DNA from 4 places in the Streptomyces sp. NPDC087845 genome. Region 2 is predicted to be linked to each of the others. Evidence: riboswitches for the same ligand, from Rfam matches in the RefSeq annotation. Region 2 holds a riboswitch; each other region holds the start of a gene.
What was found. Region 2 has a riboswitch for cobalamin ahead of ACIOMQ_RS35805 (ribonucleoside-diphosphate reductase subunit alpha). Riboswitches for the same ligand answer to the same signal wherever they lie in the genome.
Positions count from the first base shown of each region.

Region 1: another riboswitch for cobalamin. It lies ahead of ACIOMQ_RS12470 (prenyltransferase/squalene oxidase repeat-containing protein); the one in region 2 lies ahead of ACIOMQ_RS35805 (ribonucleoside-diphosphate reductase subunit alpha).
Region 3: another riboswitch for cobalamin. It lies ahead of ACIOMQ_RS17525 (ABC transporter substrate-binding protein); the one in region 2 lies ahead of ACIOMQ_RS35805 (ribonucleoside-diphosphate reductase subunit alpha).
Region 4: another riboswitch for cobalamin. It lies ahead of ACIOMQ_RS24035 (CoA-acylating methylmalonate-semialdehyde dehydrogenase); the one in region 2 lies ahead of ACIOMQ_RS35805 (ribonucleoside-diphosphate reductase subunit alpha).

Region 1 covers NZ_JBIUVC010000004.1:100,659-107,800, reverse strand. Annotated here, with positions in the region: gene ACIOMQ_RS12480 (energy-coupling factor transporter transmembrane protein EcfT) at 1-904, opposite strand, end outside; gene ACIOMQ_RS12475 (SCO2322 family protein) at 901-1,590, opposite strand; gene ACIOMQ_RS12470 (prenyltransferase/squalene oxidase repeat-containing protein) at 1,587-2,867, opposite strand; cobalamin riboswitch at 2,976-3,111, opposite strand; gene ACIOMQ_RS12465 (MBL fold metallo-hydrolase) at 3,164-4,204, opposite strand; gene ACIOMQ_RS12460 (lipocalin-like domain-containing protein) at 4,470-4,973, opposite strand; gene ACIOMQ_RS12455 (aldehyde dehydrogenase) at 5,224-6,684, shown strand; gene ACIOMQ_RS12450 (ferredoxin) at 6,684-6,917, shown strand; gene ACIOMQ_RS12445 (hypothetical protein) at 7,091-7,142, shown strand, end outside.
Region 2 covers NZ_JBIUVC010000021.1:102,992-110,133, reverse strand. Annotated here, with positions in the region: gene ACIOMQ_RS35805 (ribonucleoside-diphosphate reductase subunit alpha) at 1-2,356, opposite strand, end outside; cobalamin riboswitch at 2,495-2,626, opposite strand; gene mctP (monocarboxylate uptake permease MctP) at 2,802-4,436, opposite strand; gene ACIOMQ_RS35795 (DUF3311 domain-containing protein) at 4,433-4,639, opposite strand; gene ACIOMQ_RS35790 (GntR family transcriptional regulator) at 4,973-5,737, opposite strand; gene ACIOMQ_RS35785 (sugar ABC transporter substrate-binding protein) at 6,015-7,142, shown strand, end outside.
Region 3 covers NZ_JBIUVC010000006.1:145,461-152,602, forward strand. Annotated here, with positions in the region: gene ACIOMQ_RS17520 (FecCD family ABC transporter permease) at 1-814, opposite strand, end outside; gene ACIOMQ_RS17525 (ABC transporter substrate-binding protein) at 850-1,893, opposite strand; cobalamin riboswitch at 1,923-2,105, opposite strand; gene ACIOMQ_RS17530 (sensor histidine kinase) at 2,407-3,645, shown strand; gene ACIOMQ_RS17535 (response regulator transcription factor) at 3,617-4,312, shown strand; gene ACIOMQ_RS17540 (zf-HC2 domain-containing protein) at 4,950-5,285, shown strand; gene ACIOMQ_RS17545 (GNAT family N-acetyltransferase) at 6,425-7,142, opposite strand, start outside.
Region 4 covers NZ_JBIUVC010000009.1:270,826-277,967, reverse strand. Annotated here, with positions in the region: gene ACIOMQ_RS24060 (ABC transporter ATP-binding protein) at 1-786, shown strand, start outside; gene ACIOMQ_RS24055 (ECF transporter S component) at 783-1,610, shown strand; gene ACIOMQ_RS24050 (hypothetical protein) at 1,633-1,779, opposite strand; partial or broken gene ACIOMQ_RS24045 (tRNA 4-thiouridine(8) synthase ThiI) at 1,796-2,185, opposite strand; partial or broken gene ACIOMQ_RS24040 (ribonucleotide-diphosphate reductase subunit beta) at 2,285-2,407, opposite strand; cobalamin riboswitch at 2,617-2,795, shown strand; gene ACIOMQ_RS24035 (CoA-acylating methylmalonate-semialdehyde dehydrogenase) at 3,018-4,517, shown strand; gene ACIOMQ_RS24030 (acyl-CoA dehydrogenase family protein) at 4,523-5,671, shown strand; gene ACIOMQ_RS24025 (enoyl-CoA hydratase/isomerase family protein) at 5,668-6,735, shown strand; gene mmsB (3-hydroxyisobutyrate dehydrogenase) at 6,732-7,142, shown strand, end outside.

The sequences.
Region 1 (7,142 bases), on a different contig from region 2:
GGACCGAGCGGGCCCCGCCGAGCCGGAGCCCGGCCATCGCGGCGACGAGTCCCGCGATCAGCAGCGGCAGGCCGTACACCGCACCCTGCGCGGCCAGCAGCCCGTACGTCCCCGCGCACACCCCGAGCAGCCCGCCGAGCGTGAGGACGTTCGTGGTGTGCCGGACGGCGGACGGGACCTGTGCGCTGCGCCCGTATCCGCGCGCGTCCATCGAGGCCGCCACCGCGACCGACCGCTCCAACGCGCCTTCCAGGACCGGCAGTCCGATCTGGAGGACCGCCTTGACGCCGCCGGTCGGGCGGCCCCGCAGCCGCCGGGCGGTGCGCAGCCGCACCACATCGGCGACCATGTTCGGCGCGAACGTCATCGCGACGACGACGGCGACCCCCGCCTCGTACAGGGCCCCGGGCAGCGACTTCAGCAGCCGGGCCGGGTTGGCGAGCGAGTTCGCCGCACCGACGCAGATCAGCAGGGTGGCCAGTTTCGCCCCGTCGTACAGCGCGAAGAGCAACTGCTCGGCGGTGACCCGGCCACCGATCCGGACCCCCTTCGCCCAGTCGGGCAGCGGCACCTCGGGGAGCGTGAACAACGGATGCGTACCGGGGACCGGCGAACCGAGGAAGACGGAGAAGACCAGCCGCACGCCGACGACGAACAGCCCGATCTTGATGAACGCCCCGTACGAACGGGCCCACGGCGCGTCCGTACGGCGCGCAGCGACCACGTAGCCCGCCACCCCCACCAGCAGCCCGAGCAGCAGGGGATTGGTGGTCCGGGACGCGGCGGTGGCGAGACCGAGCGCCCACAGCCACCAGGCCCCGGCGGGCAGGGCGTTGCTGCGGGTCGCCCCGGGGGCGCGCAGCGGGCGCCGCGGCCGCACCGGGCGGGTGGTCGAGGCCGTCATCCGCGGCGGCGGCGGGCCTGCACGACTGCGGCGATGCCGAGGAGGAGAACGGCGCCGACCCCGACGAGCACCCCGGCGGAGGGACCACCACCCGAGCCGTCCGCGCTGTCCGCGGCGTCGGCGGCGGATGCGTCCGGGGCCCCGGACGCGGGGGCGGCCGGCGTCCCGTGCCCGGTGCCCGAGACCTGTTCGCCGCAGCCCGAGCCCGGATAGCCGGATATGGCGCAGAGCAGCGCCCCGCTGTTGTAGCGCAACGGCTTGGCCACCGAGGCGAGCGCCTCCGCGGTGCTCGCGTCCGGGGCGACCCGCGCGCACGCGGTACGCGGCGCGGGAGGAGTCTCCCCGGCCGGGGCGTCCGCCGCGGTGCCCGGGTCGATGACCAGCGCGACCCGCTTGCTGCCGTCCTTGGCCGGGGTGTCCGCGCAGATCTCCGAGAACCCGGGGGAGCGGCGCGGCTGCGCCGAGTCCTGCGAGTCCTCGCTCACCGCGAACCGGAAGCCCTGCACCGCGCCGTCGTCCGGCCGGACCAGGGACGGGCCCTGGGTGGCGTACGTCCAGCCGGTGCCGGAGCCCTCCCAGAACGACCAGTACCGGTACCCGTCCGCCCACGCCGTCCCCGCGCCGAGCACGGCCAGGACGGCACCCAGGACCACCAGGAGGGCGGCTGCCCTTCCCGCCCGCCTCACAGCTGCTGGTTCTTCCGGCGCCCGCTGATCAGGAAGCCGGCGCCCGCACCGACGACGAGACCGATGCCGACGTACCACCACACGCCGCCGATCACGTCGTCGCCGCTGTGGACCTCGTCCTTCTCCGTGGCCACGTACCCGGTCTCGGCGGACGGGTCGGGCGTCGTGACGGCCGCCGGAACGGGACCGGCCGCGTTCAGCCGGTCGACCAGGTCGACGCCGCCGAAGTCGCGGGCGTCGGAGCCGGTGGCGTGGGCGGCCAGGATCAGCTGCGCGTAGGCGGCGGGACCGTTCTGCTCGGCCCACGCCCCGGAGTTCTTCTTCAGCCAGGCCACGGCCTTGGCGGCCTTGTCCTGGTGGCCCGCGGCGGACAGCGCGACGACCGCGTCCGCGGTGTTGCCGAAGTCGGGCTGCGGGGTGGAGTCGGCGGCTCCGGGCATCGGCGCCAGGTCGAGATGGCCGCTGGTGGCGAGTGCGTCCGCGAGGTAGTGGGCGCCGTTCTGGGCGGCCTGCTCGGGCGTGAGCCCCGGCCCCGGCCCCGGGTGGCAGGTGGGCGCCTTGGCCGAGGCGTTGTTCCCGACGGCCATGGCCTTGCCCATCGTGCCGAGCACCGCGGCCGCGGTGGCGTCCGCGTTGGCGGCGAGCTTCCCGGCCTTGTCGGGCTGGTAGGCGAAGGCACCCCCGTCCTTGCCGCCGCACGGGATCGCGAGCCCCAGCAGCGGGGCGTAGGGGGTCTTGCCGCCGTGGGTCGTGATGTCGCCTAGCCGCTGGCCCTGCCGGGCGAGGGCGCCGATCACCAGCGAGGTGGAGTTGGCGTCACTGGCCGCGCCCGGGGAGTAGCCCCAGCCGCCGTCCTCGTTCTGTACGGACTTCAGCCAGCGGACCGAGTCGTTCACGGTGTCCCGGTGCCCGCCCACCTCGACGAGCGCCTGGACGGCGGCCGCGGTGGCGTTGGTGTCCAGCACGGTCTTCCCGGTGCACGGCTGGGAGACGTCGGGCCGGTACGCGGCGTAGGCGCCGTTGGAGCACTGCTGGGAGATCAGCCAGTCCACCGACTTCGCGGCGGGCGTGACGCCCTCGACCCGCTGCGCGAGGAAGGCGAGCGACTGCCGCCAGACGCCGTCGTAGGTGGGGTCCTTCGTGCCGTACAGCCCGGACGGCAGCGCCGCGGACGGCGAGGGCGACGGGGACGGCGCTGCGACCGCGACCGGGGCAGCGGCCGCACAGAGCACGGTGGCGGTGGCGGCGAGCGTTGCTGCTCTGCGGCGTACGGTCATGGCGGGCGGGGCCTCTCCTGTGGGGGGATCCGGGCACAGGCACGCTCAGGCACCAGGCTCCGGCCCCGTATTCCTCGACGGTGCCGACCACCGGGGTTCCGGTGGCGGGAGCCGGTCACGACCGCGGACAGGGCATTCCGGCTCACCGCCTGGAACGACGGTTCACGGCTGCGTGGTCAGTGCCGGATTTGCACCGGCTTCCCCCTGAACGGGCATGATGACGACTCGCACACTGTACCGGGCGGGGAAGGGCGGGTTCCGGGCCGGTGGCCGCGGCAGAGCCCTTCGCGGAGTGGTCACACCGCGATGTACGTCACAGGGTCGCTCCCCGCCACGGCCTCCGCGCGCCCCAGCTTCACCAGCCGCCGCAGATGCGCCTCGGCCTCCGAGACGGCGATGTTCCGCGAGCCGCGCGGGATCCGGTCCCACGGCCGGTTCCACTCCATCCGCTCGGCCAGTTCCCACGGCGTCAGGGCGGTGGCCAGCAGCCCGAGCAGCCCGGTCAGCCGCTCCTCGTGATGAGCCAGGAGTTCCTGTACGCGCCCCGCGGCGTCCGCGAACGCGTACTGATGGGCGGGCAGCACCTCCGCCGCCCCGAGCCTGCCGATGCGCTCCAGCGAGTCGAGGTAGTCGCCGAGGGGATCGGTGACCGCGGCGTCGTCCGGGTCCTCGTACAGCCCGATGTGCGGGCTGATCCCGGGCAGCAGATGATCCCCGGAGAAGAGCCGGCCCCGGCCGGGCAGATTCCCCGGATGCCGCTCCTCCAGATGCAGGCAGACATGGCCGGGTGTGTGCCCCGGCGTCCAGATGGCCCGCAGCGTGCGCCCCGCCAGGTCGAGGAGCTCCCCGGGAACGATCTCCCGGTCCGGGAGCGCGGCCCGCTGACCGGGCAGGGTGTGTGCCCGGCCCCGCTCGGCCGCGGCGGCCCGCAACGGCGCGAGATGCTCCTCGGGCGCACCGACCGCGGTGAGCTTCGCCACGAGATACGACAGCCAGGTGCCCGGCCGGGACTCGCGGGTCCGGCGCACGATCGCGGCGTCCGCCGCATGCATGGCGATCCAGGCCCCGGACGCCTCGCGCACCTGCCCGGAGAGGCCGTGGTGGTCGGGATGGTGGTGGGTGACGACCACGCCGTGGACGTCACCGGCATCCGCGCCGACGGCGGCGAGCCCGGCGGTGAGCGTGTCCCACGCCTCCGGGTCGTCCCAGCCCGTGTCGATCAGGACCGGCCCGCGATCGGTGTCGAGGACGTGCACCAGGGTGTGGCCGAGCGGATTGTCCGGGATGGGGACCTTGATGCTGTGCACGCCCCCGCCGTGGTCGGTCACCTGCGTCATGGGCTCGCCCTCTCTCTCCGAGGCATGGCCGGTGTACCGGACGTACGGGTGTGCGGTGCACCGCGCCCACTGTAACGAGAACTTGTTTCAGTAGTAGCCCCGGTCGACCATCTCTTCCGTCCGTGGTCCGCGTGCGCCGCGCGTCACGCGGACCACGGTTCCCGCGTCAGCGCGAACGGTGGGGGGCGGTCCTCACGGTCCGCACCCCGCGCCGGGCAGTGGATGCGGCCGGCCGGAAGGCCGGTGAACCCGGATCAGCCGTCGCTCACGCGGCCTCCGCGGCCGGCCGGTGCCACACGAGCCGCGGGGCGCGGGCGTCCTCGCCGATCCCCTCGTTCGGGGGGAACAGGGTTAATCGGTCCCCCTCCACTTCCCAGCGGCGCTCCTGCTGGGTGCCGACCCAGGGGCGTAACGACGCGATGTGCAGGTGGTGGACGACCCGGTCGCCCGTCACCTCGTAGGTTCCCGCATACCCCAGGTACGGAGAGGTCCTGAGCAGGGTCGCGGAGTCGACCGAGTCGGTCGACTCCGGCTCCGCCGCCGGTTCGGAATCCAGGTCCGGGTTCAGCACGCTGACGGACATGTGGCCGTCGGTGGTGTAGGTGATCAGCCCTGTCGGACGTTGCCCCAGGGGGTGTTCGAGGGTGCGGCCGGAGACGTCCACGATGGCGACGCTGCTGAGCAGCCAGGCGCCTATGAGGGGATGCTCGGAGGCATCCGGCCGGGGGGCTGATGGATGATGTGGTTCGGTGCGGGACGGGGTGTACACGTGATTCCCTTCCTGGGCGTATGGACTTTTGGACAGGTGCGTGGGGGACGGGGGTCGTTCTCGTCCCTACCCGCGCGGAACGCCCCGGAAGCGACGGACGTGCGAGGAAACCGGCCGGGCGGCACGGCGGCGGCCGTCCGTGCCCCGCGCTGTCGTGGCCGTGGACTCCTGGAACTGGAACTGGTATCAGTTCTGACACGCAGTCAGTTGGTGAGTCGGGAAACGCGCCGGGTCGCGGGAGGCAGCAGCCATGACCGAGCTTGTCGAACACGGAAAACTGTTCATCGGCGGGGAGTTGGTCGATCCGCTGGGCCGGGAGGTCATCGAGGTCGTCTCGCCCCACACCGAACAGGTCATCGGCCGGGTGCCGCATGCCTGCGAGGGGGATGTGGACCGGGCCGTCGCCGCTGCCCGGCGGGCGTTCGACGAGGGGCCCTGGCCGCGGATGACGGTGGACGAGCGGATCGCGGTGATCACCCGGATCAAGGACGCTTTCGCCGTGCGGTACGAGGAGATCGCCCGGGTCATCAGCGCGCAGAACGGCACCCCGTACACGTCCGGTGTCATGGTGCAGGCGCTCGCCGCGATGATGGTGTGGGACGCGGCGATCACCGTGGCCCGCTCCTTCTCGTACGAGGAGCGGCGGGACGGGGTTCTCGGGCCGCTGCTGGTGCGGCGGGAGCCGGTCGGCGTGGTCGCGGCCGTGGTGCCGTGGAACGTCCCGCAGTTCACCGCCGCCGCGAAGCTCGCGCCCGCGCTGCTGGCCGGCTGCTCCGCCGTGCTCAAGGTCTCGCCCGAAACCCCGCTGGACGCCTATGTCCTGGCCGAGATCGCCGCCGAGGCCGGGCTGCCGGAGGGGGTGCTGTCGATCCTTCCGGCCGACCGCGAGGTCAGCGAGTACCTGGTCGGGCATCCCGGCGTCGACAAGGTGTCGTTCACCGGGTCCGTGGCCGCGGGGCGCCGGGTGATGGAGGTCGCCTCCCGCAACCTCACCCGGGTCACGCTGGAGCTGGGCGGCAAGTCCGCCGCCGTGATCCTCCCGGACGCCGACCTGGACGCGGCCGTCGCGGGCATCGTCCCCTTCGCCTGGATGATCAACGGCCAGGCGTGCGTCGCCCAGACCCGGATCCTCGCCCCCCGCTCCCGCTACGACGAGATGGCCGAGGCGTTCGCCGCCGCCGCGGGCGCGCTGAAGATCGGCGACCCGCTCGACCCCGCCACCGAACTCGGCCCGCTCGTCGCGCGGCGCCAGCAGCAGCGCTCGCTGGACTACATCCGGATCGGCCAGGACGAGGGCGCCAAACTCCTTGCCGGCGGCGGCCGTCCGGCGTCCCAGGAGCGGGGCTGGTACGTCGAGCCGACCCTCTTCGGCGATGTCGACAACTCCATGCGCGTCGCCCGCGAGGAGATCTTCGGCCCCGTCATCTGCCTCCTGCCGTACGACGACGAGGACGAGGCCGTACGGATCGCCAACGACTCCGACTACGGCCTCAGCGGCAGCGTCTGGACCGCCGACACGGAGCGCGGTATCGACGTCGCCCGCCGGGTCAGGACGGGCACGTACAGCGTGAACACCTTCAGCCTCGACATGCTCGGCCCCTTCGGCGGCTACAAGAACTCCGGCCTGGGGCGGGAGTTCGGGCCCGAGGGGTACGCCGAGTACTTCGAGCACAAGATGATCCATCTGCCGGCCGGATACGAGGGGGCGTGATGGGGGACCGCTGGTCCGTCGAGGTCGACCGCGGGGTCTGCATCGGCTCCGGGATGTGCGTGAACCACGCGCCGGGCGGATTCGCGCTGGACTCCGCCCGGCAGTCCCGTCCGTCGTCGCCGGAGACCGACGCCAACGAGAAGGTCCTCGCCGCTGCCGAGGGGTGCCCGGTCGAGGCGATCACGATCACGCTGACCGGCTCGGGGGAGGCGGTCTTCCCACCGGAGGAATAGCCGGGACGGGCGCGGCGGAAGCGGACATGTCCTCGGTGACGGCCATTTCCCGGAAGGCCCGGAGCGGCCTGTGCTGCCGGATTCGGGCAGTGACCGCCGTCCCGGTACCGGTTACGATCCGGTCGCGGCAGGAAGCGTGTTCCTGACGCGACCGGTACGAGGGGTGGTCCGCCATGGAGCAACTGTTGGTGATGTTCGGGGTCCTGGCGTCGGCGGTCGCGTATC
Region 2 (7,142 bases):
CGTCGGGCGCCGAAGCCTGCTGTACGGGAATGGGGGCGGCGGCCGCGGCCTGGCCGGAGGCCGCGCGGGCGATCCGGGTCGCCGGGCGCGAGCGCAGGTAGTACGTCGTCTTCAGCCCCTGCTTCCAGGCGTACGCGTACATCGAGGAGAGCTTGCCGATCGTCGGCGTCTCCAGGAACAGGTTCAGCGACTGGCTCTGGTCGAGGAACGGCGTACGGGCCGCCGCCATGTCGATCAGACCGCGCTGCGGGATCTCCCACGCCGTGCGGTAGAGCGCCCGCACGTCCGCCGGGATCCAGGCGAAGCCCTGCACGGAGCCGCTCGCCTCGCGCAGCGCCTCGCGGGTCCGCGCGTCCCACACGCCGAGCCGCTTCAGTTCCTCCACCAGATACGCGTTGACCTGGAGGAACTCACCGCTGAGCGTCTCGCGCTTGAAGAGGTTGGAGACCTGCGGCTCGATGCACTCGTACACCCCCGCGATCGAGGCGATCGTCGCCGTCGGCGCGATGGCGAGCAGCAGCGAGTTGCGCATCCCGGTCCGTGCGATCCGGGCACGCAGCGCGTCCCAGCGCTCCGGCCAGTTCAGCTCGGTGTCGTAGTGGTCGGGGTGCAGCACACCGCGCGCGGCACGCGTCTCGGACCAGGCCGGCAGCGGGCCCGACCGCTCGGCGAGCTCGCAGGACGCCTCGTACGCCGCGAGCATGATCCGCTCGGAGATCTTCGTGGAGAGCGCGCGGGCCTCGGGGGAGTCGAACGGCAGCCTCAGCTGGAAGAAGACGTCCTGCAGGCCCATGGCCCCGAGGCCGACCGGGCGCCACTTCGCGTTGGAACGGCCGGCCTGCTCGGTCGGGTAGAAGTTGATGTCGACGACCCGGTCGAGGAAGGTCACGGCGGTACGGACGGTGGCGTCCAGCCGCTCCCAGTCGATGGAGCCGTCGGCGACGAACGCGCCCAGGTTGACCGAACCCAGGTTGCAGACGGCCGTCTCGCCGTCGTCGGTGACTTCGAGGATCTCGGTGCACAGGTTCGACGAGTGGACGACGCGGCCCGGCTCGGCGGTCTGGTTCGCGGTCCGGTTGGAGGCGTCCTTGAACGTCATCCAGCCCTGGCCGGTCTGCGCGAGGGTGCGCATCATCCGGCCGTACAGCTCACGGGCCGGCATCGACTTGCGGGCCAGCCCCTTGGCCTCGGCGGCCCGGTACGCGGCGTCGAACTCGTCGCCCCACAGGTCGACCAGCTCGGGCACGTCGGCGGGCGAGAACAGCGACCAGTCGCCGTCCGCGTCGACCCGGCGCATGAACTCGTCCGGGATCCAGTGCGCCAGGTTGAGGTTGTGCGTACGCCGCTGGTCCTCGCCCGTGTTGTCGCGCAGCTCCAGGAACTCCTCGACGTCCGCGTGCCAGGTCTCCAGGTAGACGGCGGCAGCGCCCTTGCGGCGGCCACCCTGGTTGACCGCGGCGACGGAGGCGTCGAGCGTCTTCAGGAACGGCACGATGCCGTTGGAGTGCCCGTTGGTGCCGCGGATCAGCGAACCGCGGGCGCGGATGCGGGAGTACGAGAGACCGATGCCGCCCGCGTGCTTGGAGAGCCGCGCCACCTGGTGGTAGCGGTCGTAGATCGAGTCGAGCTCGTCGAGCGGGGAGTCCAGCAGATAGCAGGAGGACATCTGCGGGTGGCGGGTGCCGGAGTTGAACAGGGTCGGCGAGGACGGCAGGTAGTCGAGCCGGCTCATCAGCCCGTACAGCGCCGCGACTTCGTCCAGGGCGCGCTGCGAGTCGTCCTCGGCGAGCCCGGCCGCCACGCGCAGCATGAAGTGCTGGGGCGTCTCGATGACCTGGCGGGTGTGCGGGTGGCGCAGCAGGTAGCGGCTGTGCAGGGTCCGCAGCCCGAAGTAGCCGAAGCGGTCGTCGGCGCCGTCGGCGAGCGAACGCTCCACCAGCGCGTCGAGGGCCGCCGCGTGCAGCGCGACGAACGCGGCCGTACGGTCCGCGATCAGTCCCTCGCGATGCCCGACGGCGACCGAGGCGGAGAAGGAGACCGCGCCCTGTCCGGCCGCCTCGTCCGCGACGGTGCGGGTCAGGAGCCGGGCGGCGAGCCGGGAGTAGGCGGGGTCCTCGGAGATCAGCCCCGCGGCGGCTTCGGTGGCCAGCGACCGCAGCTCGGCCTCGTCCGCCCGGGCGCTGCGGCCGCGCAGCGCGGCGGCGGCGACGCGACCGGGGTCGGTGTCGGGCAGATCGGCGGTGAGGTCGGTCAGGGTCCGCAGCAGCGCGGTCCCCGGTCCGTCGGATGCGGTCGCCTCGGACTCGACTGCTTCGGACAGGGCGACTGAAGCCGGATCGGCTGGCGCGATGGTCACGTGGTGCTCTCCCTCGCTCGGCTCGGGGCCGGCGGGGAACGGGGCAGCCGGGCAGAGGCGGGCCCGGGGCAGGGCAGTACTCCACTCGGCGTCCACCGGCCCATCCGCGAGGCCCGGACGTCTGGCATCCGGTTCGGTCGAGCCGGATGCGCTGCCGGCAGGTCCTCGGACTCACTCGGGGGTGCGCAAAAGCACACCGAACACACCGTTGCGGGACAGTTCCGGATTCGCACCGGATTCCCCTGCGGCGACAGCGAGGATGAGCATACATGTGGGGGCCGCCCGATGAGGCAGCCCCCACATGTTGTGTCGCGCAACAGAACTCGGACCCGGAGAACGGGCTCTGCGGCCCTCTTGCGGGCCGCGGGACCCCGACCGTGCGGACGGCCCGCCGCGCCCCGCTGGAGGGGCTCGACGGGCCGTCCGCACGGTATCGGCGCGGCCGTCAGTGGCCGCCGGGAGCCCCGGCCGTGGCCGGCGGGAGCTCCACCTGGACGCCCAGGTCGCCGGCGTCGGCCGTGTAGTCGGCCGGAGAGGTCTCGTCGACCCCGGCGGGCGCCTTCACGGCGTTCAGGACGAAGGTGAGCACCACCGTCACCACCACGTTCAGCACGAATGCCGTCAGACCGATGTACCCGATCTCACCGATCCCCGGGATCTCCTTGGACGACCCGCCGAAGTGCGCCTGGGTCGGGCTCGCGACGCCGTACGCGGCCACCGTCCCGTACACCATGCCGACCGCCCAGCCCGCGAGCAGCGCCCAGCGGTGGAACCAGCAGGTGAACAGGCCGCCGACCAGGGCCGGCATCGTCTGGAGGATCCAGATCCCACCGAGCAGCTGGAAGTTGATCGCGACCGTCTTGTCCATGGTGAGGACGAAGGCGAGCGCGCCGACCTTCACCAGCAGCGACACCAGCTTGGAGACCTTGGTCTCCTGCTCGGGGGTCGCGTCCGGTTTCAGGAAGTCCTTGTAGATGTTGCGGGTGAAGAGGTTCGCCGCGGCGATCGACATGATCGCGGCGGGCACCAGCGCGCCGATGCCGATGGCGGCGAACGCGACGCCCGCGAACCAGTCCGGGAACATGTCCTCGAACAGTTGCGGGATGGCCAACTGCCCGTTGTCCACCTTGATCCCGGCGGCGATCGCCATGAAGCCGAGCAGCGCCAGCAGACCCAGCATCAGCGAGTACAGCGGCAGGATCGTGGTGTTGCGCCGGATCACGTTGCGGCTGCGGCTGGAGAGCGTCGCCGTGATCGAGTGCGGATACATGAAGAGCGCCAGCGCCGAGCCCAGCGCCAGGGTCGCGTAGCCCCACTGGCCCGCCTCGCCGGGCGCGAGTCCGGCCACCGGTTTGCCGGCCGCCGCGTTCTTCTGCGAGAACGCCTCGCCCGCCTTGGCGAAGATGTCGTCGAAGCCCCCGAGTTTGATCGGGATGTAGATGATCGCCACCGCGATGACCAGATAGATCAGCCCGTCCTTGACGAACGCGATCAGCGCGGGCGCCCGCAGGCCGGACGAGTAGGTGTACGCGGCGAGCACCGCGAACGCGATCAGCAGCGGCAGGTCCTTGACGAACCAGTGGGTGTTCTCGCCGCCGCCGACTCCCATCACGTCCAGCACCGCCTGGATGCCGACGAGTTGGAGTGCGATGTACGGCATCGTGGCGAGGATGCCCGTGACGGCGACCGCCAGCGACAGCCCCTTCGAGCCGAAGCGCCCGCGGACGAAGTCCGAGGTGGTCACGTACCCGTGCTTGTGCGAGACCGACCAGAGCCGCGGCAGGAAGGTGAAGATCAGCGGGTACACGAGGATCGTGTACGGCACGGCGAAGAAGCCGGCCGCGCCCGCCGCGTAGATCGCCGCGGGAACGGCGACGAAGGTGTACGCGGTGTACAGGTCGCCGCCGAGCAGGAACCAGGTGACCCAGGTCCCGAACGACCGTCCGCCCAGGCCCCATTCGTCGAGACTCGCGTCGTTCTCGGCCTTCCGCCAGCGTGCCGCCAGGAAGCCCATGACCGTGACGGCCAGGAAGAAGAAGATGAAGACGCCGAGCGCGACGCCGTTCACGCCGTCCTTCATGCCGACGCACCCCCCTTGCGGGCGCGCTGGTCACGCTGCCACAGCTTGTACGCGAGCATCGTGAGCGCGGTGGAGATCAGCACCCAGAGCATCTGGTACCAGTAGAAGAACGGAATACCGATGAAGGAGGGGTCCACCTTCGCGTACGAACTCACCCAGAGCATCGCCACGAACGGCGCAATGAGACAGAGGGCGATGACCACCCGTACAGGTGTGACGGTGGGTGGATTCTCTGCTGGGTCTGCTGGGTCTGCTGGGTCTGCTGGCATGTGGCGACTCCGTCCCCTCGCTGATCACCTGGTGTAATGCGCAGGAAATCTAGGGGAGGAATCCGGTCACCGTCACCCCCCGTCCGCATTGCGGTCCGGAAACGGTCCCGCGAATGGGCGTGAATGTTCGAAATGGTTTCAAGTGTACGGAACTTGGTCCGGACCGGGGCACGCGAACGGCCCCCGTGGAGTGCTGGATCCCACGAGGGCCGAGGCGGTTGTACGGAGAGGGCGGTGGCCGGAAACGGTTGGTCGCCGCGCCGGGGATCAGTCCGTCGGCCGCTTCAGGCGCGCCACGAACTTGTACCGGTCACCGCGGTAGACCGAGCGCACCCACTCCACCGGCTCGCCCCGGCCGTCGAGCGAGTGCCGGGACAGCATCAGCATCGGCAGGCCCACGTCGGTGCCGAGCAGTCCGGCCTCGCGCGGGGTGGCCAGCGAGGTCTCGATGGTCTCCTCGGCCTCGGCCAGCCGTACGTCGTACACCTCCGCCAGTGCGGTGTAGAGGGAGGTGTACTTCACCAGTGAACGGCGCAGCGCGGGAAAGCGTTTGGCCGAAAGGTGCGTGGTCTCGATCGCCATCGGCTCCCCGCTGGCGAGCCGCAGCCGCTCGATCCGCAGCACGCGGCCGCCGGCCGTGATGTCGAGCAGTCCGGCGAGTGTGTCGTCGGCCGTGACATAGCCGATGTCCAGCAACTGGGACGTCGGTTCGAGCCCCTGGGCGCGCATGTCCTCGGTGTACGAGGTGAGTTGCAGGGCCTGGGAGACCTTCGGTTTGGCGACGAAGGTGCCCTTGCCCTGGATGCGCTCCAACCGGCCCTCGACGACCAGCTCCTGGAGCGCCTGGCGCACGGTCGTGCGCGAGGTGTCGAACTCGGCGGCCAGGGTCCGCTCCGGCGGCACGGGTGTGCCCGGCGGCATGGTGTCCGTCATGTCGAGGAGATGTCGCTTCAGCCGGTAGTACTTGGGGACGCGCGCCGTCCGTGTGGCCGCGCCCGTCTCGTTCTCCGTACTGCCCCCGTCGGCACCCATGGCCCGCCTTCCCGACTGCTGCGTTGCTGCCGTCACCGGCTCCTCCGTCTGTCGCGGCTCACATGGTGGCACGGTCCGGTCACGGCTCGTCGCCCTCCCTCAGGTGTCGGTCCTATAACGGACGCGAGTGCACTTCTTATACACCCTTGACACCCCAAAAGGTCTAGGCCAAGCTCCCGGTACTGGTCTAAACCATTAAAGACCAGGTCCCAGCCCCAGCAGTACTCGTCGACGGTCTTCGCGGGGGAGGGGTTGCAGCATCCCTGAGGAGGGTGGCGTGAAGCGCAAGCTCATCGCGGCGATCGGCGTCGCGGGCATGTTGGTTTCGATCGCAGCGTGTGGTTCGGACGACGACAAGACTTCGTCCAAGGACCCGAAGGACCGCAAGGAGACGCTCACCGTCTGGCTGATGTCGGACGCGCAGAGCACCTGGCCCGAGCTGGTCAAGGATGTCAACAGCCAGTTCAAGGCGAAGTATCCCAACGTCAAGGTCAACGTCCAGTACCAGACCTGGGCGGACAAGGCCAAGAAGCTCGACGCCGCTCTGGCCGGTGACAAGTTCCCGGACGTCGTCGAGCTCGGCAACACCGAGACCATGACGTACATCCTCAACGGGGCCCTCGGGGAGATCGACCCGAAGAAGTACGAGAACTCGGACACCTGGATCAAGGGTCTGAAGGACACCTGCGCCTTCGAGGGCAAGCAGTACTGCGTGCCCTACTACGCGGGCGCCCGCGTGGCGATCTACAACAAGGACATGTTCAAGGCCGGCACCGGCAAGGACACCCTCCCCGCCACGCAGGACGAGCTGACCGCCGCCCTCGACAAGATCGGTGCGAAGTACGGCAAGGACAAGGCGTTCTCGCCGCTGTACCTGCCGGGTCGGTACTGGTACGCCGCGATGTCCTACGTCGCTGCCGAGGGCGGCCAGATAGCCAAGTACGACGAGGGCAAGAAGGAGTGGAAGTCCACCCTCTCCACCCCCGAGGCCCAGAAGGGCATCACCGACTTCGTCGAGCTGGTCAAGAAGTACAACCACGGGGACAAGACCAAGGACGAGGCGGACCACGCCAACGTCATGGCCAACGAGAAGACCGCGCTTCTCTACGGCAACGGCTGGGAGGCCGGAAGCGTCGTCGACTCCAAGGCGAACGGCAACCCGAAGCTGGAAGGCAAGATCGCCACCGCCGGTATGCCCGGCCCGAACGGCAAGGCCCTCCCCTCCTTCATCGGCGGCTCCGACCTGGCCACCATCTCCAAGTCCAAGATCCAGGACCTTGGCGAGGAGTGGATCTCGATGTTCACCAGCGAGAAGTCCGAAGAGGTGCTCGCCTCCAAGAACATCCTCCCGAACAACACCAAGCAGCTTGAGCCGCTGAAGGCCAAGCCGGAGACCGCGGCCATC
Region 3 (7,142 bases), on a different contig from region 2:
CCGCGACCAGGACGCCGGTGACGAGGGACAGCATGATGAACATGCGGGTCCGGAACCGGGCCACGTCCAGTCCCATGGTCGTTGCCGCCTCTTCACCGGCGAGCAGCAGGTTCAGGTGCCGTGACTGCACCAGGAGGACGGCGATGCCGAGCAGCAGGGCCGCGCTGGGCAGCCACAACGTGCCCCAGTTGACACCGCCGAGGCCGCCGAGGGTCCAGGCGAGGACCGCGCGGGCCTCGTTGCCCCGGCCGGTGGTGAGCAGCAGCAGGTCCATCACCGCGGTGAGCACCGCCGCGGTCGCCACACCGGACAGCACGAGCCGCACCGAGGTGATGCGTCCGCCGGTGCGGGCGGTCGCGTACACCACCAGCAGCGAGCCCAGGGCACCGGCGAACGCGGCGGCCGACAGCGACACCGGCCCGAACACACTCACGCCGAAGACGATCACTGAGACCGCGCCGAGGGAGGCTCCGGAGGAGACGCCCAGCAGGTACGGCTCGGCGAGCGGGTTGCGGATCAGGGCCTGCATGGCGGTGCCCACCACCGCGAGTCCGGCCCCGGTCACGGCCCCGAGCAGCACGCGCGGTGCGCGCACGTCGAGGACGATCGTCTCCCGGGCCCGGGACCAGTCGGGATCCGTCCAGTCGGCGCCCAGGGCGTGCGTCACGATGCCCCACACCTGGCCGGGCGGCACGTGCACCGAGCCGATGGCCAGGCCGGCCGTGGCGGAGAGCACCAGCAGCAGCGCGAGGACGCCCAGCGTGAGCGCGAGGGCGGCGTCACCCGACCGGTTCATGCGGCGCCGGCGCCCCATCGCCGGCTCATCGCCGGCCTTCGCGGGTGCCTCCGTCACCGGAAGCTCTCGGGATGCAGGCCGCGGGCCAGGCCGTCGACCGCGTACGCCGACCGGATTCCGACCAGGGTCGCGGTCAGTGGCAGCACCACGAACCGTTTGTTCTTGACGGCGGGGACATCGGCGAGTGCGGGCTGCGAGAGCAGGAACTCCTTCTTCTGCCGGACGCTCCCGGAACCCGCGTAGTCGTAGATGGCGATGACCTCCGGCTTGCGGTCCACGACCTGCTCCCAGGAGACGTCGCCGAAGACGTCGTCGAGGTCCGCGAAGACGTTCCGGCCGCCGGCCAGCCGGATCAGCTCGCTGCCCAGGCCCTTGCCGCCCGCGGTGAAGGCCGTCTTGTCGCCGCTGTCGTACACGAAGACAGGCACTTCGGCGTCGTTCTCGACCGCCGTGGTGGCCTTGTCGATGCGTCCCTGGAGATCGGTCACCAGCTTGTCGGCGCGGCCCGGTATGCCGAAGATGCTGCCGACGGTGCGGATCTCGTCGTAGGTGTCGCTCATCGTCACCTGCTTCTTGCCGCAGTACTCGCGGTTGAGGTAGGTGTCGATGCCGGCGTCGGCGAACGCCTTGCGGGAACGGCCCTCGTTCTCGGCGAATGCGCTGCCGTAGCCGCCGTAGACGAAGTCCGGCTCCGCGTCGAGGACGGTCTCGAAGGAGGGCTCCTTCCTCGCCAGTTCGGGTATCGCCTCGAAGTCCTTCTTCAGTTCGGGCAGGACGGCCGAGTCGGGGAAGGCGGTGCCGACCATACGGTCCTTCAGGCCCAGGGCGAGCATCAGTTCCGCCGGGTGCTGATGGATGGTGACCGCGCGCGAGGGCGGTTTGACGTACGTCGTCCTCACGCCGCAGTTGTCGATGCTGACCGGGAAGCCCTCGGCCGGTGACGCGGTGGCCTTGGCGTCCCCGGTGGAGCCGTGGCCCGTGCCGCAGCCCGCGATCACCAGGGTGGTGGACAGGGTGACGGCTGCGGCGACGGCGCGCAGGGCACGACGGGGCCGGGCAGGGGGGAAGCAGGGGCGGCGAGGTATGCCGAAATACACGTAGAGCCTCCTGGGGAGTCCGCGCTCCTCAAAACGGGCCCGCGACAGGCCAGTGTCCTGACTCCCGGATCGACGCTCCCCCCGCCTTCCCGCGCCGGGCGCAGTGGCATGTCGAAAGGTTGTACTCCCCGGTCACAGTGGCGGGACCGTGCCGGATTCGCACCGGCTTCCTGTCTCCCGTCGCGGCGATGACCTGCCGATATTACGTTTCTTCGGGGCTGCCGCACAAAGGGCGCTCGTGTGAGTGATCGCACGTCGCCGGACCGATTCGGGTCCCCTGGGACCCCTTGCCCGCCTCGTGGCTCCTCGCTCACGCCCTCGGCATCCGGCTCGGACTCCTCGCCGCCCGGCCCCCACCGCCCGTCCTCGTGACAGCGGAGCCGCGGGCCGGGCAGCACGACGTGGACGGCTGTGCGCCGGCGAAGGCTCGGCGGACGGGCAGCGGCCGGTGGCCGAGGCGCCCCTGCCCCGCGCGGCGATGCCCGATGCGGCCATTGACCCTACGGTGGTGACATGGCGGTGATCAGCGGTTGGAGGCGGTGGACGCGGCCCCGGATCGGTGTGGTGGACGCACTGACCGTGGCTGCGCTGTTCGGGCTGGCGGTCGTGGCTTCCTCGGTCGTACCGCACCAGCACACGTTCTCCTTGCGGTGGCCCGCCGTGGTGCTGGCGGGTATCGGTTGCTCTGCGCTGGTATGGCGGCGGCATCACCCCTTCGGCGTACTGGCCGTCGCCATTGGCTGCGGGGTGGCCTTTCAGGTGCTCGGATTCCGCGAAAGCCCTCTGGTGATCAGCCCGGTCCTGGTGTCGGTCTACACCGTGGCCGCGCTGACCGACCGGCGTGCCGCCTGGACCGCGGCAACATTCTCGGCCGCCGTCCTGGTGGGCGCCGCCGTGGTGTGCGACCCGCGCGCATGGCTGGCCCCCGACAACGCGGCGATGCTGGCGTGGACGGCGCTGCCGGCTGCCGTCGGGGACGGAGTGCGTTCCCGACGCGCCTATGTGGCAGCCGTGGAGGAGCGGGCGGAACACGCGGAGCGCACGCGTGAGCAGGAGGCGCAGCAACGGGTGGCGGCCGAACGGGTGCGGATCGCGCGCGAGCTGCACGACATCGTCGCGCACCACATCGCCCTGATCAACGCTCAGGCGGGCGTGGCCGTGCATCTGGTGGAACGGCGGCCGGAGCAGATCGTGGCCGCCTTGGAGGACATCCGGGACACCAGCCGGTCCGCACTGGACGAGCTACGGGTGACCGTAGGGCTGCTGCGGCAGTCCGGCGATCCCGTGGCGCCGCGTGATCCGATGCCGGGCCTCGCGCGCGTACCGGCGCTCCTGGCGTCGTTCGAGCGCGCCGGTCTGGCCGTGAGCCATACCCGGCGGGGCATCGCCGAACCGCTGGCGCCGACGGTCGACCTGGCTGCGTACCGCATCGTCCAGGAGGCCCTGACGAACGTGCACAAGCACGCCGGTGCCGACCATGCCCGGTTGTTCCTGCACTACCGCCCCGAGCGGCTGACGATCACCGTCGAGGACGACGGACGAACCGGAGGGGACCACGCCCGTCCGGGGACGGGGCACGGACTGATCGGGATGCGCGAGCGCGCTGCCACGGTCGGGGGCTGGCTGCACGCGGGAGTGCGCCCGGAGGGCGGCTTCACCGTGACGGCCGAGCTTCCGCTGCGTCCCGGCCTGGTGATGGGAAAACCACCGAGGAGAGACGGGCATGACGGTTCGCGTACTGCTTGCCGATGACCAGGCCCTGCTGCGGGGCACCTTCAAGATGCTTTTCGACTCCACCGATGACATGGAGACGGTGGGGGAGGCGTCCAACGGGGAGGAAGCGCTGGAACTGGCGCGTACGGAGCGCCCCGATGTGGTCCTGATGGACATCCGCATGCCGGACATGGACGGCCTCGACGCCACCCGCCTCATCAGCGAGTCCGAGGACCTCACCGGGGTGAAGGTGCTCATCCTGACCACCTTCGAGGACGACGAGCACGTGGCCGAGGCCCTGCGCGCCGGTGCGAGCGGCTTTCTCGGCAAGGGGGCCCGGCCCGAGGAGCTTCTCGACGCCGTCCGCACGATCGCCGCCGGCGAGGCACTGCTGTCCCCGTCGGCGACGCGTGCGCTGATCAAGCGCTTCCTCGCGCAGCCGGACCCGTGCCCGGCGGGCGTGCACGAGCGGTTGGAGTGTCTGACGCGGCGGGAACGCGATGTCGTGGGGCTGGCGGCACTGGGGCTGTCGAACGACGAGATCGCGGAACGCCTCTTCGTCAGCCCGCTGACCGCCAAGACCCACGTCAACCGGGCCATGACCAAGCTGGCGGCTCGTGACCGGGCCCAGCTCGTAGTCATCGCCTATCAGTGCGGCCTGGTCAGTCCGGCAACGGAATCCGGGGACTCACAGGCGCCCCTGTAGTCGTCGGCGCGGTATGCGCGTGTCGTCGCGGTCGTAGCCGGTCGTGGCGGATACCGCAGCCGTGGTAGCCGGGAATCGCTGCGGGGGGACGACGCGCCGGGGGCCGTTCCTGGGCGAAGGTGGGAAGGCGAACGGAGGTTTCGCCATGATCGAAGCCCACTGCCCGATTGAGCGGTACAACGCCGAATCGACATCGATGACCGCGGTCCGCGCCGCAGCTTTCTCCGGCGGCCCGACGGTTCTGTTCGTGGCCGTCCCCGATCCGGCGGCGGCACCTCGGGCAGGCCGGTCACTCTCGCTGCGTGCGCAGCCGCCCGCCCCGGGCAGCGCCGCCCGGTCTCTCACCGTCGCGACGCCTGTTCCCGGAGGGAAGCGGCAGTCGCGGGCGGACGTCCCCGCCGATTCAGGGGTCACCCCCGGCGCGGAGCGCCGCTCCTCCGGATCCCGGGCGTCGCGCCTCGCGAAGGCACAGCGGCACACCGGCGCCCAACGGCGGCTACCGCGGGGCTGAAGGCGGCCCCGACGCCGAGGCACCCGCTCGGCGACCCGGCGTCGCCCACTCCGGGGCACTCACGCCCGAACCCCTGGCCCCGACGACCGCGTGACCGGCATCCCAGCTCAGGAAGGACACCCTCCCATGCTCACTGCAACCGAGAAGTACCGCACGATCGGTGAACGACCGGCCGAAGACCACGGCCTCAAGGCCCCCGCGGCCGACGAGGCGAGCACGGTGGGAACCCACCTGGAGACCTGCCCCACGTGCCGGGACGAGCACGACTGCGGTGCAGCCCTGCCCGTACACCTGTTCCTTCTCCGCGACGCCCTGGCCGCCAGTGCCGGCCGGCACCGGGGGACTCCCGAACACCGCCACGCGGCACCCTGCCGGCGCGGTCCGGCCCGTGCGGACGGGGCCACGCAGCTCACCCTGTCCCAGTGGGTCAGCAGGACCGCCAGGATCGGGGACGGGAGCTGACGTGAAAGCAACAGCGATCCCGGTCGTGCGGCCCGGCACCCGGTTTCCGGGCCGCACGACCGGACGCCGGCCGGTCACGAGGAGGGCCGGCCACGGAGATCCCTCTCGTGGCCGGCGGCGATGGCCGGCCTCCGGCCATGGGCGAGCCCGGCCCGCCCGAGCGGAGTACGCCGGTCGACCCGGCCACGCCGAGGCCGGCCGGTACCACCCCGGCCGCGAAGGCCCGGCATGCGGGCCGCGCGGCCGGTCGCGGCCGGCCTGCACGCGATCGGCCGCGCGATCGGCGAATGCCCCGGGCCGGCATGGCCGCCACGGCGTCCGGAGCCGGACGCGGCGGGGTGGCCGCCACCTGACCGGCGGACCCTCCACGCGTCTTGCGAACGTTTCGCCGCGGCCCGTTCCCGAGGGCGGGAGCGGGACGGCAACGGCGTGGCCCCGGGGCTCGGGTCACTTCTCCCAGCCGACCGTCTCCGGAAGCGGGCTGTAGAAGATGGTCGCGCCGACGTTGGCGAGGCCCTTCTTCACACCGAGGGGCCGCTGTAGAGCGGCAGGAAGGCGTACTGCTGGAGCGCCTTCTGCTCGACCTTGTTGACCGCTGCGGCCTGCTCGTCGAGGTCGGCGATCTCGCCGAGTACCTGGCGAGTCGGCCCGTCGGCTGAGGCGGGCAGGTACCGGACCGGTCGGCGTCACCGACTCCGGCCCGGACGAGCCGGAGTCGTGACCGGTCCGAGTCGGGGTTGCGCGCCGCACCCGGTCCGACGCTGTGCCCGGCCGGCAGGCTCTGGGGCCTGCCGACCAGGCGGGAGTCCGGTCCATGCCTTCTGGACGGGGCATGGGATGGAGCAGCAACTACCCAGGGCGCGCGACGACTTGCCCGGGGTTGAGGGAGTGGTCTTCCAGCAGAAGCCCGCCCACGTCGAGATGGTTCGCCACGGACCCGATGACGTACGCGCCGTCGCTCTCGCCCGGTGCCCGAATGGTGCACCGCAGCCCGTCGCCCGTTGCCGCGGTGGTCCGGTGGTGGAGGGTGGAGGCCGATGGCGTACTCCTCCATGCGACCGCTCCGGCGTATCGCGGCGGGACATGGAGAACGGCCGTCCGGGCACGGGCGGCCGTCCGGGCACGGCCGCCGGGCCGGATCAGGAAGCCCCCGGCGCGTCGTCCCAGGCCATCGAGCTCATCTTCCAGCCGGCGGGCGTCCGGACGAACTGAACGGTCTTGCGGCCGGAGCCCTCGAACCACTCGCCGTTGAGGAACCCGGACTTGCGGTACTCGCTGAACCGGTGCGCGACCGAGCCGAAGATTTCGGTACGCTCGGTGACCTCCCATTCGGAGAACTCCGTCAGCGTCCCATCGGTGAGGATCTTCTGCCGGGGCTCGATGAACGCGTCGAGGTCGTAGATCACCGGCTCGGCCCCGACGTTCTGGATGATCGTTCCCTGGGGGATGAACACCTCACGGACCACGTCGACGTTCGGCCGGGTGCCGCCGGTGTTGGTGAACGCGCCGAGGAAGGCGTGCATCAGCTCGTCGAGCTCGGCCTTGACGCCGGACGCGGGCACTCCCCACTCCTCGGCGAGGACCGACCAGACCTCGATGTCGTGCCGGATGCCCCGGTACGGAGAGTGCCGGCGCAGCACACCGTCGCGGTTCATGCCGAGCCGGCGCGCGGCCTCGATGCTGCGGGTGTTGCCCGCCGCGACCCACCACTCGACCCGGCTCATCGCGCGTTCCTCGAAGGCCCAGTCGATCAGCGCCCGGCATGCCCGGTTCACCAGTCCGCGGCCGGCCCCGTCGGCCTCCAGCCAGCAGCCGATCTCGCACACCCCGGAAGCGGCGTCGAACTTCGTGAACATG
Region 4 (7,142 bases), on a different contig from region 2:
ATCACCGTCAGCTATCACGGCGTCGCCGCCGTCCGCGAGGTCGACCTCGACCTGCGCAGCGGTGAGATCACGGCTCTGATGGGGCGCAACGGCTCGGGGAAGTCGTCCCTGCTGTGGGCGTTGCAGGGTTCCGGCCCGCGCAGGGCCGGCACGGTCCGCGTCACCGGAGACGGCGCAGCGCGCGATCCACACGCTCTGCCCGCGGCCCACGCGCGCCGCCTGGTCGGTCTCGTCCCGCAGACACCCGCCGACCTCCTCTACCTCGAAAGCGTCAAGCAGGAACTCGACCAGGCCGACAGCGAGTCCGCCCACGGGACCGAGTCCTCCGGGGCGCGAAGCATCCTCGACCGCTTGGCCCCGGGCATCCCCGACAGCACTCATCCCCGGGACTTGTCGGAAGGACAGAAGCTGGCTCTCGTCCTGGCGATCCAACTGGCCGCCGCACCAAGGATCGTGCTGCTCGACGAACCGACCCGCGGGCTCGACTACCGTGCCAAGGCGGAGCTGACACGGATCGTCGCCGCGCTCGCCGGTGAGGGCCGCTCGGTCGTCATCTCCACGCACGACGTCGAGTTCGTGGCCCGGACGGCGGACCGGGTCGTTGTCATGGCCGAGGGCGACATCGTCGCGGACGGGCCCACGTCCGAAGTCATCGTCGCCTCACCCGTGTTCGCCCCGCAGACCGCAAAGATCCTGGCACCGCTGCCGTTCCTCACCGTCGATCAAGTGACCTCGGCACTCGAAGTGGCCGACGCCGCATCCCGCGACGGCGAGGACCGGGCATGAGTACTACCGCCGCGACGGCCATCCGGCTCAACACCCGTGTTTCGCTGGTCATTGCTCTGGCCGCGTTCCTCGGAGTGGTCGCGTTCTTCTGGCCCTTCGTCGTCGCGCCCGGAAAATTCGGCTCGAACTACGCACCGCCCCTGATCTTCGGCATCCTGCTCGTCCTCGTACTGTGCGTGGTGCTCTCCGAGATAGCCGAGGGCGGCATCAACTCCAAAGCCCTGGCCATGCTCGGCGTCCTGTCCGCCGTCAACGCGGCACTGCGCCCCCTGGGCGCCGGAACAGCCGGCATCGAAACGGTCTTCTTCGTCCTGGTCCTGGCCGGACGCGTCTACGGGCCGGGCTTCGGCTTCACCCTCGGCTGCACCTCGCTGTTCACGTCCGCCCTGATCACGGGCGGCGTCGGGCCGTGGATGCCCTACCAGATGTTCGGCTGCGCCTTCGTGGGCATGCTCGCCGGATTCCTGCCCCGCGCCACCGGCCGCCGCGAGGTCCTGATGCTCGCCACGTACGGATCGGTCTCCGGTTACCTCTTCGGCTTTCTGCTGAACCTCTCCTTCTGGCCGTTCTCCCTCGACCCGAACAGTTCCATCGCCTACCTTCCCGGTCTGCCGTTCACCGAGCAGTGGCACCGCTACCTCGCCTTCGACCTCGCCACCTCCCTCGGCTGGGACACCGGACGGGCCGTCACCAACTTCGTCTGCATCACGCTGGCCGGCCCAGCGGTGCTCACCACCTTCCGCCGCGCCGCCCGCCGCGCACGCTTCCAGGCCCCGGTCCGCTTCACGCCCACCGGACCGACAGACCCCGACGGCCGTCCGTGAGCCTCGTGTCGCTGACCCCGCCTCAATCGTCCGAGCCGTCAGGGCGCAACCGCAGCAGGTCCGTATCCATGATCCAGCCGTGCTCGGCCCGTGCTTCGGCGCGCGTCAGGTGGTCGGGGTCACCGGCTCCGATGCCGATGACCAGAAGTTGCCGGGTGGCGGTACTCATACAGTGATGCTCCTTCTCACGCGCGGCTCACGGCGGACTCCGGCAGCTCTTCGTCCTGCCCCGGCCGCAGCACTTGGGCTGAAGCGGGCAGCGCTTCGATCACCTCGTCCAGGTCGAGGCGTCTCTCCACCGCGTGCAATTGCGGCAGCCCGGCCCGAGTGCCGACCCGGGGCGGGGCGAGCAGGCTGCAGCAGTCCTCGTCGGGGAGTACGGAGATGTCGGCGGTCCCGATGGACCGGGCCTCGTCGATGATTTCCTGTTTCTCCCGGCCGATCAGCGGGCGCAGTACGGGTAGCGAGGTGGCTTCGTCCACTGCGACCAGGTTGGCAAGCGTCTGGCTCGCCACCTGCCCCAGGCTGTCGCCCGTCACCAGCGCCTGGGCCCCGGCGGCATGTGCGAGTGCGGAGCGGCGCCCAGAGCCTCGACCGCCGCGGCCGTGATGCTCTCCATCGTGCTGGGCACCCGGACGGCCGGCTCGACGGAGTTGAAGCCGATGACACGCCGGGTACTTGTAGCCGGAGTAGTAGCCGTGCACGGCCTTGCCGCGCAGGATCAGGCGGATCATGTCGGCCGTGTTGGTGAGCATGGCGTGCGTGGAGAAGTGCAGCGGCAGGTAGAAGCCCGCGTACGGCGCCCAGGTCGTTGGAGAGCGGGACCTTCTCCGGCAGCCAGAAGCTGGCGGTGACCCGGTTCCACACCTCCAGGTCCGTACCCCGTGGCCCGGAACCAACCGGACTCCGACGGTAGCGCGGCGGAAACCGGCTGCTCGGCAAGGCTGTTCGCCCGTTCCCCGTTGCTACACGGGGCGTGGGGGGTGGACTTACTAGGACGTCCAACTATATCTTCGGGGGACAAGGTCCGCGGTGCAGGGAAGCCGGTGTGAATCCGGCACGGTCCCGCCACTGTGACCGGGGAGTGTGCTGCCTTTTACACGCCACTGGCGAGGTCTGCCGGGAAGGCGGGCGGTACACGGAGATCCGGGAGTCAGGATACCGGCCGCGGAATGTTCCGTGTTTTCCACGAGGATGGAGCAGACACGCATGGCACCGGTCCGTACACATACCCACGACCCTGGTGATCCGGCGGAGCGCACGCGACTCATCGTGCGCTCGTAGACCTGCGAGGCCCCGGCCCCGCTGTTCGCTGTCCCACGGCTCTCCCGGCAGTGCGCCCACCCGCGCGCCCGCCGAAGGTCGGCCGTGCCATCCCCGGATCTCACCTGACGAGAGCAGGCAGCCATGGTCCGTGAACTCACACACTTCATCGGCGGCAAGCACACCGCCGGCACGTCCGGCCTCTTCGGCGACGTCTACGACCCCAACACCGGTGCCGTGCAAGCCCGCGTGGCGCTCGCCGGCCGCGCCGACACCGCGTCGGCGATCGCCGACGCGGTCACCGCCCAGCAGGAGTGGGGACAGTGGAACCCGCAGCGGCGCGCCCGCGTCCTGCTGCGCTTCCTTCAACTCGTCGAGGCGGAACGTGAATCCCTGGCACGGATGCTGTCCCGCGAGCACGGCAAGACTGTTGCCGACGCACACGGCGACATCCAACGCGGCCTGGAGGTGGTCGAGTTCGCCGCCGGAATTCCCCATCTGCTCAAGGGCGAGTTCACGGACAACGCGGGCACCGGCATCGACGTGCACTCGTTGCGCTCCCCGATCGGAGTGGTCGCCGGAATCACGCCGTTCAACTTCCCCGCGATGATTCCGCTGTGGAAAGCGGCACCCGCTCTCGCCTGCGGGAACGCGTTCATCCTCAAGCCGTCGGAGCGCGACCCGTCCGTGCCGCTACGGCTGGCCGAACTGTTCCTGGAGGCAGGTCTGCCGCCTGGCGTACTGAACGTGGTGAACGGCGGCAAGGAGGCGGTCGACACCCTCCTGGAGGACCCCCGGGTGGGTGCGCTCGGCTTCGTCGGCTCCACCCCCATCGCCGCGCACATCTATGCCACCGCCGCCGCTCACGGCAAGCGTGCGCAGTGCTTCGGCGGCGCCAAGAACCACATGATCGTGATGCCGGACGCCGACCTGGACCAGGCCGTCGACGCGCTCATCGGCGCCGGATACGGATCCGCGGGGGAGCGCTGCATGGCGATCTCTGTGGCCGTGCCCGTCGGAGAGGAGACCGCCGGCCGTCTCGTCGCTGCGCTCAAGGAGCGCATCGCCACGCTCCGGATCGGCCGCTCCGACGACGTGGAGGCCGACTTCGGGCCCCTGGTGAGTCACGATGCCGTCGAACGGGTCCGCCGGTATGTGGACATCGGCGTCACCGAGGGCGCCGAACTGGTCGTCGACGGAAGGGACTTCTCCCTGCCGGGCCATGAGGACGGCTTCTTCGCGGGGGCATCTCTCTTCGACCGCGTCACCTCGCGGATGCGGATCTACCGGGAGAAGATCTTCGGGCCCGTCCTGTGCGTGGCGCGCGCCGCTGACTACGAGGAGGCCCTGCGCCTGCCCAGCGAGCACCCCTACGGAAACGGCGTCGCGATCTTCACCAGGGACGGAGACACCGCCCGCGACTTCACCCGCCGGGTGAACACCGGCATGGTCGGCGTCAACGTCCCGATCCCGGTTCCCGTCGCCTACCACACCTTCGGCGGCTGGAAGCAGTCCGGCTTCGGGGACCTGAACCAGCACGGCCCGGACGCCATCCGCTTCTACACCCGCACCAAGACCGTCACCTCGCGCTGGCCCTCAGGAGCCAGGGAAGGCGCGAGCTTCACCCTTCCCACCATGGGGTGAGCGCCATGACCACCACATCACTCACCGAAGACCAACAAGCCCTGGTCGAGACCACCCTCGACTTCGCGCAGGACCACCTGGCCCCCCATGCCGTCCGATGGGACCGGGACAAGCACTTCCCGCTCGACGTGCTGCGCAAGGCCGCAGGGCTCGGACTCGGCGGCGTCTACGTACGGGAGGACGCGGGAGGCAGCGGCCTGACCCGCGCCGACGGAGTCCTCGTCTTCGAGGCCCTCGCCTCCGGCTGCCCCTCCATCGCCGGCTACCTCTCCATCCACAACATGGTCGCCTGGGTGATCGACACCTACGGCGACGACGAGCAGCGCGCACGATGGCTGCCCCGCCTGTGTGCCATGGACGACCTCGGCAGCTACTGCCTCACCGAACCCGGCGCAGGATCGGACGCCGGGGCGCTCAGTACCCGCGCGGTGCGGGACGGCAACGACTACGTCCTGACCGGCGTGAAGCAGTTCATCTCCGGGGCGGGCGCCTCCCAGCTGTACATCGTCATGGCGCGCACCGGGGGAGCGGGCCCCGACGGCATCTCCGCGTTCCTCGTGGACCGGGACGACCCCGGCCTCTCGTTCGGGCCCAACGAGACGAAGATGGGCTGGAACGCCCAGCCCACCCGCCAGGTGATCCTGGACGGTGTCCGGTTGCCCGCGGACCGGCTGCTCGGCCGGACGGGCGACGGGTTCCGGATCGCCATGAGCGGCCTGAACGGCGGCCGCCTCGGGATCGCCGCCTGCTCCCTGGGCGGCGCCCGCAGCGCCCTCAGCAAGAGCCTTTCGTATCTCGCCGGCCGAGAGGCGTTCGGCGCCCGGCTGCTCGACGCGCAGGCCCTGCAGTTCCGCCTCGCCGACATGGCGACCGAACTCGCCGCTGCCCGCGCCCTGGTCCACCAGGCAGCCGAGGCCCTGGACCGCGGAGACCCGCAGTCCCCGCAGCTGTGCGCGATGGCCAAACGCTTCGCCACCGACACCGGCTACGCCGTCGCCGATCGCGCCCTCCAACTCCACGGAGGATACGGATACGTGAACGAGTACGGCATCGAGAAGATCGTCCGCGACCTCCGGGTCCACCAGATCCTGGAAGGAACCAACGAGATCATGCGCGTCATCGTGGCCCGTGGACTGACGGAGGCGTTCCGGTGACCGCCGCCGAGGAACACGTCCTGCTCAGCACCGAGGGCCGCGCGGCCCACCTCACCCTCAACCGGCCGCAGGCACTCAACTCCCTGACTCATGCCATGGTGCGACGCATCGACGAGGCACTGACCGCCTGGGAGCACGACCCGGCCGTGGCGACCGTGATCATCACGGGCGCGGGCGAGCGGGGCCTGTGCGCCGGCGGCGACATCCGCTCCATCTACGAGGACGTCCGCGCCGGGAACACCGCCTCGGCCGGCTTCTGGCGGGACGAATACCGGCTCAACGCCCGCATCGCCCGCTACCCCAAGCCGTACGTCGCCGTGATGGACGGAATCGTGATGGGCGGCGGTGTCGGAGTCTCCGCGCACGGCAGCATCCGCATCGTCACCGAGCGCTCCCGGATCGCGATGCCGGAGACCGGCATCGGCTTCGTACCCGACGTCGGCGGCACCTATCTGCTCGCCCTCGCCCCCGGTGAGCTAGGCACCCACCTGGCACTGACCGGCGCGCAGATCGGCGCGGGCGACGCGCTCCTGTGCGGGCTCGCCGACCACTTCGTACCCTCTGGCCACCTGCCCCAGCTACTGGGCGAACTCCCGACGCGGCCGGTCTGGGACGCGCTCCAGCTGTACGTGCGCCAACCGCCGCCCGGCGAACTGGCCGGCCATCGATCCTGGATCGATGCCTGCTACAGCGCCGACACGGTGGAGGAGATCATCGGCCGGCTGCGCGGCCATGGGCCGAGCGCCGCCGAAGAAGCGGCAGATACCCTCGCGGCCAAGTCGCCCACTGCCCTGAAAGTCACGCTCGCCGCGCTGCGCCGTGCCAGGCGTCTCGGTCCGCTGGAGCACGTTCTGGAACAGGAGTACCGGATCTCCTGCGCCGCGCTCGCCTCGCACGACCTTGCCGAGGGGATCCGGGCACAGGTCATCGACAAGGACCGCAGCCCCCACTGGGCACCGGCCACCCTGGCCCAGGTCACCGACACCGACGTGGCGCGCTACTTCGCCCCGCCGGCCGAAGGCGAACTCCATCTGGCCACAACCACACAGGAGGTGCCGTGGTGAGCAGCAGGCGCACGATCGGATTCATCGGCCTCGGACACATGGGCGGCCCGATGGCCGCCAACCTCGTCAAGGCGGGCCACCGAGTCCTCGGCTACGACCTGATGCCCGAGCTCCTCACCACGGCAGTTGGGACCGGCGCGGAAGCCGCCGGATCATCGGCTGATGCCGCAGCGGCGGCAGACGTGGTGATCACCATGCTGCCGGCGGGTCGGCATGTTCTCGGCCTCTACCGGGAGGAGGGGCTGTTGTCCGCCGCCCGGCCGGGCACCCTGTTCATCGACTGCTCCACCATCGACGTGGCCGACGCGCGCAGCGCCCATGACGCTGCGGTCACCGCCGGGATGCGTGCCCTGGACGCCCCGGTCTCCGGAGGAGTCGTCGGCGCCGAGGCCGGCACCCTCACCTTC